2 regions of the Sutcliffiella cohnii genome follow, and region 2 is predicted to be linked to the other one. Evidence: a T-box and tRNA genes for the amino acid it is inferred to sense, from the RefSeq annotation. Region 2 holds a T-box; the other holds one or more tRNA genes.
The links. The T-box of region 2 lies ahead of argS (arginine--tRNA ligase). A T-box ahead of a tRNA ligase gene usually reads a tRNA of that ligase, here a tRNA-Arg.
Positions count from the first base shown of each region.

Region 1: it encodes a tRNA-Arg, which carries the amino acid that the T-box ahead of argS (arginine--tRNA ligase) is inferred to sense. The anticodon was not compared.

Region 1 covers NZ_CP018866.1:4,824,587-4,828,963, forward strand. The annotation lists gene BC6307_RS24235 (SprT family protein) at 1-365, shown strand, start outside; tRNA gene BC6307_RS24240 (tRNA-Asn) at 694-768, shown strand; tRNA gene BC6307_RS24245 (tRNA-Ser) at 772-862, shown strand; tRNA gene BC6307_RS24250 (tRNA-Glu) at 873-944, shown strand; tRNA gene BC6307_RS24255 (tRNA-Met) at 1,165-1,241, shown strand; tRNA gene BC6307_RS24260 (tRNA-Asp) at 1,273-1,348, shown strand; tRNA gene BC6307_RS24265 (tRNA-Gln) at 1,361-1,435, shown strand; tRNA gene BC6307_RS24270 (tRNA-Leu) at 1,446-1,529, shown strand; tRNA gene BC6307_RS24275 (tRNA-Leu) at 1,542-1,625, shown strand; tRNA gene BC6307_RS24280 (tRNA-Arg) at 1,700-1,776, shown strand; tRNA gene BC6307_RS24285 (tRNA-Pro) at 1,796-1,869, shown strand; tRNA gene BC6307_RS24290 (tRNA-Gly) at 1,886-1,959, shown strand; rRNA gene BC6307_RS24295 (16S ribosomal RNA) at 2,070-3,621, shown strand; rRNA gene BC6307_RS24300 (23S ribosomal RNA) at 4,040-4,377, shown strand, end outside.
Region 2 covers NZ_CP018866.1:3,193,807-3,198,183, reverse strand. The annotation lists gene BC6307_RS16080 (RsfA family transcriptional regulator) at 139-792, opposite strand; gene argS (arginine--tRNA ligase) at 868-2,556, opposite strand; T-box leader at 2,667-2,878, opposite strand; gene BC6307_RS16070 (replication-associated recombination protein A) at 2,914-4,194, opposite strand.

The DNA of each region.
Region 1 (4,377 bases), 1.6 Mb from region 2:
GGCTGCGAACAACAGGTGGAAGGTACTTAACGCATACAAACGACATAGAATTAAACATAAAGTATTATGAAGAGTTCGGACTGGATGAACTCATTGGAATAATAAAACATGAACTTTGCCATTATCATTTGCATATTCAAGGAAAAGGCTATCAACATAGGGATCAAGATTTCAAAGTACTTCTAAAAAAAGTGGGGGCACCAAGGTTTTGCCAACCGATAGAAGGGTTGAAGCAAAAGCGTACAACTGGCAGCTATCGACACTATGAATGTACTGGCTGTGGATTACAATATAGAAGGAGAAGAAAGGTTGATATTAACCGTTACGTATGCGGGAAGTGTAAAGGGAGATTACAAGAAAAATAAAATATTGACTTCTGTTTTCAGATGTGATAAATTATCAAGGTCGCTTCTCACAAAAGCTAAGGCACTTCGGAAAATTAGGAAAAATTCCTATCTTGAATAGCCTTGACATTTTAAAGAAGTGAAAGTAAAATAAAACTTGTCCGACTCATAATGTTTTGGACAAATGGTTCACTATTCCACCATAGCTCAGCGGTAGAGCAACGAGCAATTGCTTCGATGAGATTACTGCGAGTTGTACTCGGCGAGCCGCTACTTGATTAGGCTTCCTGAGACGAGGACATTCGGCTTAACTGAAATCGTTTCTCGTAAAAGTAAATATAATTATTATTCCACCATAGCTCAGCGGTAGAGCATTCGGCTGTTAACCGAAGGGTCGTAGGTTCGAATCCTACTGGTGGAGCCATACGGAGAAGTACTCAAGTGGCTGAAGAGGCGCCCCTGCTAAGGGTGTAGGTCGTGTAAGCGGCGCGAGGGTTCAAATCCCTCCTTCTCCGCCATCATATGTTTGGCCCGTTGGTCAAGCGGTTAAGACACCGCCCTTTCACGGCGGTAACACGGGTTCGAATCCCGTACGGGTCATATTAAGGAAAATGGGATGCAGAACAAAAGTTTTGCCTCCCATTTCTATCCCTAAAGAAGTTTTTGTGTTTTAGGGGTCCCGTCATGTAGTGGTGAGAAATAATTCAACGAATACGCTAAAGGTTGCCCCAACGCATTCAACTTCTCAGAACTACCAGAAGAGGAAGCGACAGTCCGGTAAAACGGTTTGGAAGCGTGGAATTGTGACCTATTTTATCGTCGCGGGGTGGAGCAGTCCGGTAGCTCGTCGGGCTCATAACCCGAAGGTCGTAGGTTCAAATCCTGCCCCCGCAACCAATCTTTATTTAAAAAAGTTATTATAACAAGAGGTCCCGTGGTGTAGCGGTTAACATGCCTGCCTGTCACGCAGGAGATCGCGGGTTCGATTCCCGTCGGGACCGCCACTATAATATTTATGGGCTATAGCCAAGCGGTAAGGCAACGGACTTTGACTCCGTCATGCGTTGGTTCGAATCCAGCTAGCCCAGCCAACTTATAAAAGCGGGTGTGGCGGAATTGGCAGACGCGCTAGACTTAGGATCTAGTGTCTTTGACGTGGGGGTTCGAGTCCCTTCACCCGCACCATCGTATTTTTGAGCGGTCGTGGCGGAATGGCAGACGCGCTAGGTTGAGGGCCTAGTGGGAGGTAATCCCGTGGAAGTTCGAGTCTTCTCGACCGCATCGAAAGAAATAAAATAAAAAAAGTGTTGACTTAGTAAAAACGAAATGATATTATAGATAAGTCGCTAAAACGAGCGCCCGTAGCTCAATTGGATAGAGCGTTTGACTACGGATCAAAAGGTTAGGGGTTCGAGTCCTCTCGGGCGCGCCATTATTTTTAAAATAGTAGACGGGAAGTAGCTCAGCTTGGTAGAGCACTTGGTTTGGGACCAAGGGGTCGCAGGTTCAAATCCTGTCTTCCCGATTTGAAATATAATTTAGCGGGTGTAGTTTAATGGTAAAACCTCAGCCTTCCAAGCTGATGTCGTGGGTTCGATTCCCATCACCCGCTCCAATAAAATGTTCTTTGAAAACTAAACAAAACAATAGCGTGCAAGTCGGTTTTTAAAATCGACAAAACAATAAATTGACGATAAGTCAGCAACATTTTGAGCAATCAAATACTCTACGGAGAGTTTGATCCTGGCTCAGGACGAACGCTGGCGGCGTGCCTAATACATGCAAGTCGAGCGAACTTCTTTAGAGCTTGCTTTAAAGAAGTTAGCGGCGGACGGGTGAGTAACACGTGGGCAACCTGCCTGTAAGACTGGGATAACTTCGGGAAACCGGAGCTAATACCGGATAATATATAGTACCTCCTGGTACTATATTGAAAGTTGGTTTCGGCTAACACTTACAGATGGGCCCGCGGCGCATTAGCTAGTTGGTGAGGTAACGGCTCACCAAGGCAACGATGCGTAGCCGACCTGAGAGGGTGATCGGCCACACTGGGACTGAGACACGGCCCAGACTCCTACGGGAGGCAGCAGTAGGGAATCTTCCACAATGGACGAAAGTCTGATGGAGCAACGCCGCGTGAGCGATGAAGGCCTTCGGGTCGTAAAGCTCTGTTGTTAGGGAAGAACAAGTGCGAGAGTAACTGCTCGCACCTTGACGGTACCTAACCAGAAAGCCACGGCTAACTACGTGCCAGCAGCCGCGGTAATACGTAGGTGGCAAGCGTTGTCCGGAATTATTGGGCGTAAAGCGCGCGCAGGCGGTTTCTTAAGTCTGATGTGAAAGCCCACGGCTCAACCGTGGAGGGTCATTGGAAACTGGGAGACTTGAGTGCAGAAGAGGAGAGTGGAATTCCACGTGTAGCGGTGAAATGCGTAGAGATGTGGAGGAACACCAGTGGCGAAGGCGACTCTCTGGTCTGTAACTGACGCTGAGGCGCGAAAGCGTGGGGAGCAAACAGGATTAGATACCCTGGTAGTCCACGCCGTAAACGATGAGTGCTAAGTGTTAGAGGGTTTCCGCCCTTTAGTGCTGCAGCTAACGCATTAAGCACTCCGCCTGGGGAGTACGGTCGCAAGACTGAAACTCAAAGGAATTGACGGGGGCCCGCACAAGCGGTGGAGCATGTGGTTTAATTCGAAGCAACGCGAAGAACCTTACCAGGTCTTGACATCCTCTGCCACCTCTAGAGATAGAGCGTTCCCCTTCGGGGGACAGAGTGACAGGTGGTGCATGGTTGTCGTCAGCTCGTGTCGTGAGATGTTGGGTTAAGTCCCGCAACGAGCGCAACCCTTGTTCTTAGTTGCCAGCATTTAGTTGGGCACTCTAAGGAGACTGCCGGTGACAAACCGGAGGAAGGTGGGGATGACGTCAAATCATCATGCCCCTTATGACCTGGGCTACACACGTGCTACAATGGACGGTACAAAGGGCAGCAAAACCGCGAGGTCGAGCCAATCCCATAAAACCGTTCTCAGTTCGGATTGTAGGCTGCAACTCGCCTACATGAAGCCGGAATCGCTAGTAATCGCGGATCAGCATGCCGCGGTGAATACGTTCCCGGGCCTTGTACACACCGCCCGTCACACCACGAGAGTTTGTAACACCCGAAGTCGGTGGGGTAACCTTTTGGAGCCAGCCGCCTAAGGTGGGACAGATGATTGGGGTGAAGTCGTAACAAGGTAGCCGTATCGGAAGGTGCGGCTGGATCACCTCCTTTCTAAGGAAAATCACGCTCATTGTTTTGTTTAGTTTTGAGAGATCATTCTCTCTATTAATATTGCGCTTGCGTCTGCAAGTGAAATCCACGATGATGGATTCCTTAAGCAGCAAGAGTAGCATGAAGGTTAAGCTACGAAGCTAATCACGATGTGATTGAAGTCAGTAGCCATGTTCTTTGAAAACTAGATAATATAAGTAATCAAGATACATTCACAAGTATCGTTCATCTTAGTAATTTTCTAATGATAACAATTCGCTGTTATCAACGAAACCTAATTTTAGGTTGAATACTAAGACAAATTAGAAGCGAGCAGGTCGAGGAAGCGACTGAGCGAGCGCCGGAGTGTACAAAAGCGTACATGAGGACGTGAGCGAAGGAAGCTGACGAAGAGATGCGACGCTTATCATTTGTCGACGGTTAAGTTATTAAGGGCGCACGGTGGATGCCTTGGCACTAGGAGCCGATGAAGGACGGGACTAACACCGATATGCTTTGGGGAGCTGTAAGTAAGCTTTGATCCAGAGATTTCCGAATGGGGAAACCCACTGCTCGTAATGGAGTAGTATCCTTACCTGAATACATAGGGTATGGAAGGCAGACCCGGGGAACTGAAACATCTAAGTACCCGGAGGAAGAGAAAGCAAACGCGATTTCCTGAGTAGCGGCGAGCGAAACGGAATTAGCCCAAACCAAGAGGCTTGCCTCTTGGGGTTGTAGGACACTCTATACGGAGTTACAAAAGAACGGGGTAAA
Region 2 (4,377 bases):
CTAGGTCCGGCTCAAACTTCACTTTTCCTCCGTACGATAAGTCAACATCGACTCGCTATCGCTCGCAGTGTTTCCTTTATCTCCTGCGGAAAAGCTCCAGTTTGATTGGACCTGAGCGAGCCGCCTCCGCTTTTGTATTTACATTACTTCGTCTTCTAATACTGTTAGTTTTCTAGCTCGTTCCATTATTTTTACTAACATTTGATAATCTTCTTGTATGACATCTTGCTGTTTTTCTAGTTTTTCTAGCTGTTGCTGTAACTCCATATTTTTTTGTTGTAATGCTTGATTTTCTCTCTTTAATCTTTCATTTTCTAATTGCATCGTATCTTGATACGAAGACTCTTTTTGATAGGTTTGTAAAAATTGTATACAGTCGTCTAAAGTTAGTTGGTTAGTAACGGCGCTATATTTAACTGGAGCCACTTCTTCTGACAATTCAATCGTTAAAAGCGGTTCTTCTTTTTTCGGCCTCTTTATAGCATTATTAACTGCAGGAATTAATTCCACTTCCATAGAATTGGCGTCAGTTGATTGCTGAGATTTTTTCATTTTATCTAACGCACGCTTCTTTTCTTTTCGTTGTTTTTTGGCAACTGCAACAGCGTGTTCATATTTTTTACGAACTTCTGCATTCCAACGAAAACCACAAGCAGCAGATGTTCTGTTTAATTTATCTCCTACTTCTTCAAAGGCACCTAATTGTGTACCACCGTCACGTATATATCGTAATACTGTTTCTGCTAATAACAAATCTTCTTCATGAGACCATGCGTCTTGACGTACTTTCATTTTATGAAACTCCCTCCCAAAAACGGACAATTTTTTCAATAGTATTTCCAAATTGAAGGGAGAATATACGGAAATTTACATTTCTTTCGGAGCTTGGATTCCTAGTAGTCGTAAACCTTCCTCTAGAACAATTGTTACCGCTTGAACAAGTGCTAGACGACTTGCGATTTGTTCATCTTCCGTTAATACTTTCACATGACTATAATATTTATTAAATTCACGAGCAAGGTCTATCACATATTTAGCAACTTGGGAAGGTTCATAGTTTATGAAACTTTTTTCTATGACAGAAGGGAACTCTATTAATAGTTTCACAACATTCCAGCTATGTTCATCTTGTAAGCCAGTAAGAGCCGCCGCTTCTTTAAATGATGATCCTTTTCTTAATATCGAGCAAGCACGTGCATGAGTATATTGAACATAAGGTCCTGTTGAGCCTTCGAACTTTAACATTTCCTCTAACGAAAATTCAATATTGTTCATTCGTTCATTTTTTAAATCATGAAAAATGATAGCTCCAACGCCGACTATTTTTGCGACTTCTTCTTTTTCGGGAAGGGAAGGGTTTTTGGCTTCAATGCTTTTAGCTGCAAGTTCAATAGCATCGTTAATAACTTCCTCTAGTAAAACAATTTTCCCTTTACGAGTGGACATTTTTTTACCGTCTTTTAATATAAATCCAAACGGAACATGTACCATTTCATTAGCCCAATGGAACCCAAGCTTTTTTAACACGTTAAATATTTGTTGAAAATGTAGACTTTGTTCATGACCTACAACATAAACAGCTTTTTGGAAGCCGTAATGTTGTTGACGATAAAGCGCAGCCGTTAAGTCTCTCGTCGCATAAAGGGTTGCGCCGTCTGACTTTTTAATTAAACACGGAGGAAGGGAATATTCTTCTAACGAAACTACTTCTGCTCCATCAGAACTTTCTAGTAGATTTTTCTCTTGCAATAAATGAATTGTCTCTTCCATTTTGTCATTGTAAAAAGCTTCACCGTTATAAGAATCAAATTTAATTTGGAGAAGCTCGTAAATTTTGTTGAATTCCTTTAGCGATTCATTACGGAACCATTCCCAAAGATGAGTAGCTTCCTCATCATAGTCCTCAAGCTTTTTAAACCATAAGCGTCCTTCATCTTCTAAAGAAGTGTCTTTTTCTGCTTCTGAATGAAATTGAACATATAATTTTAGTAACTCTGTAATCGGGTTTTCTTTAACTGCCTGTTCATTTCCCCACTTTTTATAAGCTACAATTAGTTTACCGAACTGTGTACCCCAATCACCTAAATGGTTAATTCGAATTGGTGTATATCCACATTTTTCGGAAATGTTCGCAATCGCATTTCCGATAACAGTCGATCGTAAATGACCCATCGAAAATGGTTTCGCAATATTAGGTGATGATAAATCAATCGTAATGTTTTCCCCTTGACTTAGAGGCACTTTGCCGTAATTTTTGCCTTCTTTTAATACAGTCGTTAACACAGTTTTACTTACCTCTTGTTTATGTAAAAAAAAGTTAACGTATGGACCGTCAGCTACTATTTTTTCAAATAAAGGATGGTTCAATTTTTCGGCTAATGTTTTCGCAATTACGTTCGGAGCTTTTTTCAAATGCTTCGCAAGTGTAAACGAAGGAAAAGCAATATCGCCTTTATCTACATACTTTGGCTTTTCTATTAAACTTTCCACTTCATCAAGGGTTACGTATTGTTGAATGTGCGGATAAATTTGTTCTGCTACTAACTTTTTATACATCTTTTATAACCTCCATCTTTTTCATTCTTTTTTGATTTTACTCAACTGTTGTTGCTCGTTCATGTTCGAAGTAAATTTAAAGGACAACAAAAAAATCCCGCCTCTAAATATATAGAGACGAGATTCACCCGCGGTACCACTCTCATTGTTCATACGAACCAGCTTTATTTGTTAACGAGGTAAAATCCCCGGCTATCCATACTAAACTTCAAGATAGCTTCTCAGAAGTGCGCTTCCTTTTACAAGAGCTGTTAGGCTTCCACCATCCCTAACTCGCTATAAGCTTTTCAAGTAAAAGTACTCTCTTCCTCATCGAACAAAATATTTCATTTATTGTAAAAGATTTAGAAATAATTATCAATACTTTTTATTTTTTAATTCTTTCAATTTATGATAAACCGCATAATAATTTTTCTCTTGCCCATTTTGCTTCGGCACGAAATATTCTTTACTTTTTAATTTATCGGGTAAATATTGTTGATTGACCCAACCAGCATCGTAATCGTGAGGATATAAATAATCAATTCCTCTACCTAGATCTTTAGCCCCTTTATAGTGAGCATCTTTTAAATGTAGTGGTATATCGCCAACGTTACCACTTCGAACATCGGCAAGTGCTGCATCTAACGCTTTATAAGCAGAATTAGATTTAGGAGAGAGGCATAACTCTACAACCGCATTAGCTAAAGGAATTCTTGCTTCGGGGAAACCGACTCTTTCTGCTGCCTCTATTGCGGAAAGCGTCCGGGCTCCTGCTTGAGGACTCGCTAAACTAATATCTTCATAAGCGATAATAAGTAACCTTCTAGCAATACTAACAAGATCTCCTGCTTCAATTAATCGAGCTAAATAGTGAAGAGCAGCGTTCACATCACTACCTCGTATCGACTTTTGGAAGGCAGATAATACATCGTAATGTCCGTCACCATCTTTATCATGGTAGAAACTTTTCTTTTGTAAACATTCTTCTGCACTTTCGAGCGTTAAATGGATAACTCCGTCTTCGTCAGGTTCTGTAGATAAGACGGCTAGTTCTAAACCATTTAAAGCAGAGCGAACATCACCACCGCAAGAGAATGCAAAATGATTCATTGCTTCGTCTGTTACTTTTACATTATAGTTTCCTAACCCTCGTTCCTTATCTTGGAGAGCATAGTGTAGGACAGTTAGTATTTGTTCTGGTTCAAGTGGTTTTAGTTCGAAAATTTGACATCTGCTTCGTATGGCAGGGTTTATCGCATGGTACGGATTACTAGTCGTTGCTCCAATCATCGTAAGTAATCCACTCTCTAAATGAGGTAGTAAAAAGTCTTGTTTTCCTTTGTCCAGTCTGTGAACCTCATCTAATATTAAAATGACTTTACCAGACATTTTTGCTTCTTCTACGACAATTTCCATATCTTTTTTGTTATGTACAACGGCATTTAACGTACGGTACTTATAATTTGTACTCCCAGCAATGGCCGTTGCGATGGAGGTTTTCCCAATTCCAGGTGGTCCATATAGAATCATAGAAGATAAGTGCTTAGCTTTTACCATTCTATTAATAATTTTCCCTTCTTGTACGAGATGCTCTTGTCCAACAATCTCCTCGATAGATCGAGGTCGCATGCGAAACGCTAACGGTTTATTATTCATCTATTTCACCTTCTTGCGGTTAATATTATTATTTTAATTGCTAATTAAATGGTATTTTCCATTTCTGTTTTTCTATATTCAATAAGTCAGCAGTGCTTGGGTAAAATAATTGATATTTGTCCTACATTCAATGTATCATATATTACTGTTTTATTAGAAATGTAATGTTCCTATAATTGTGCT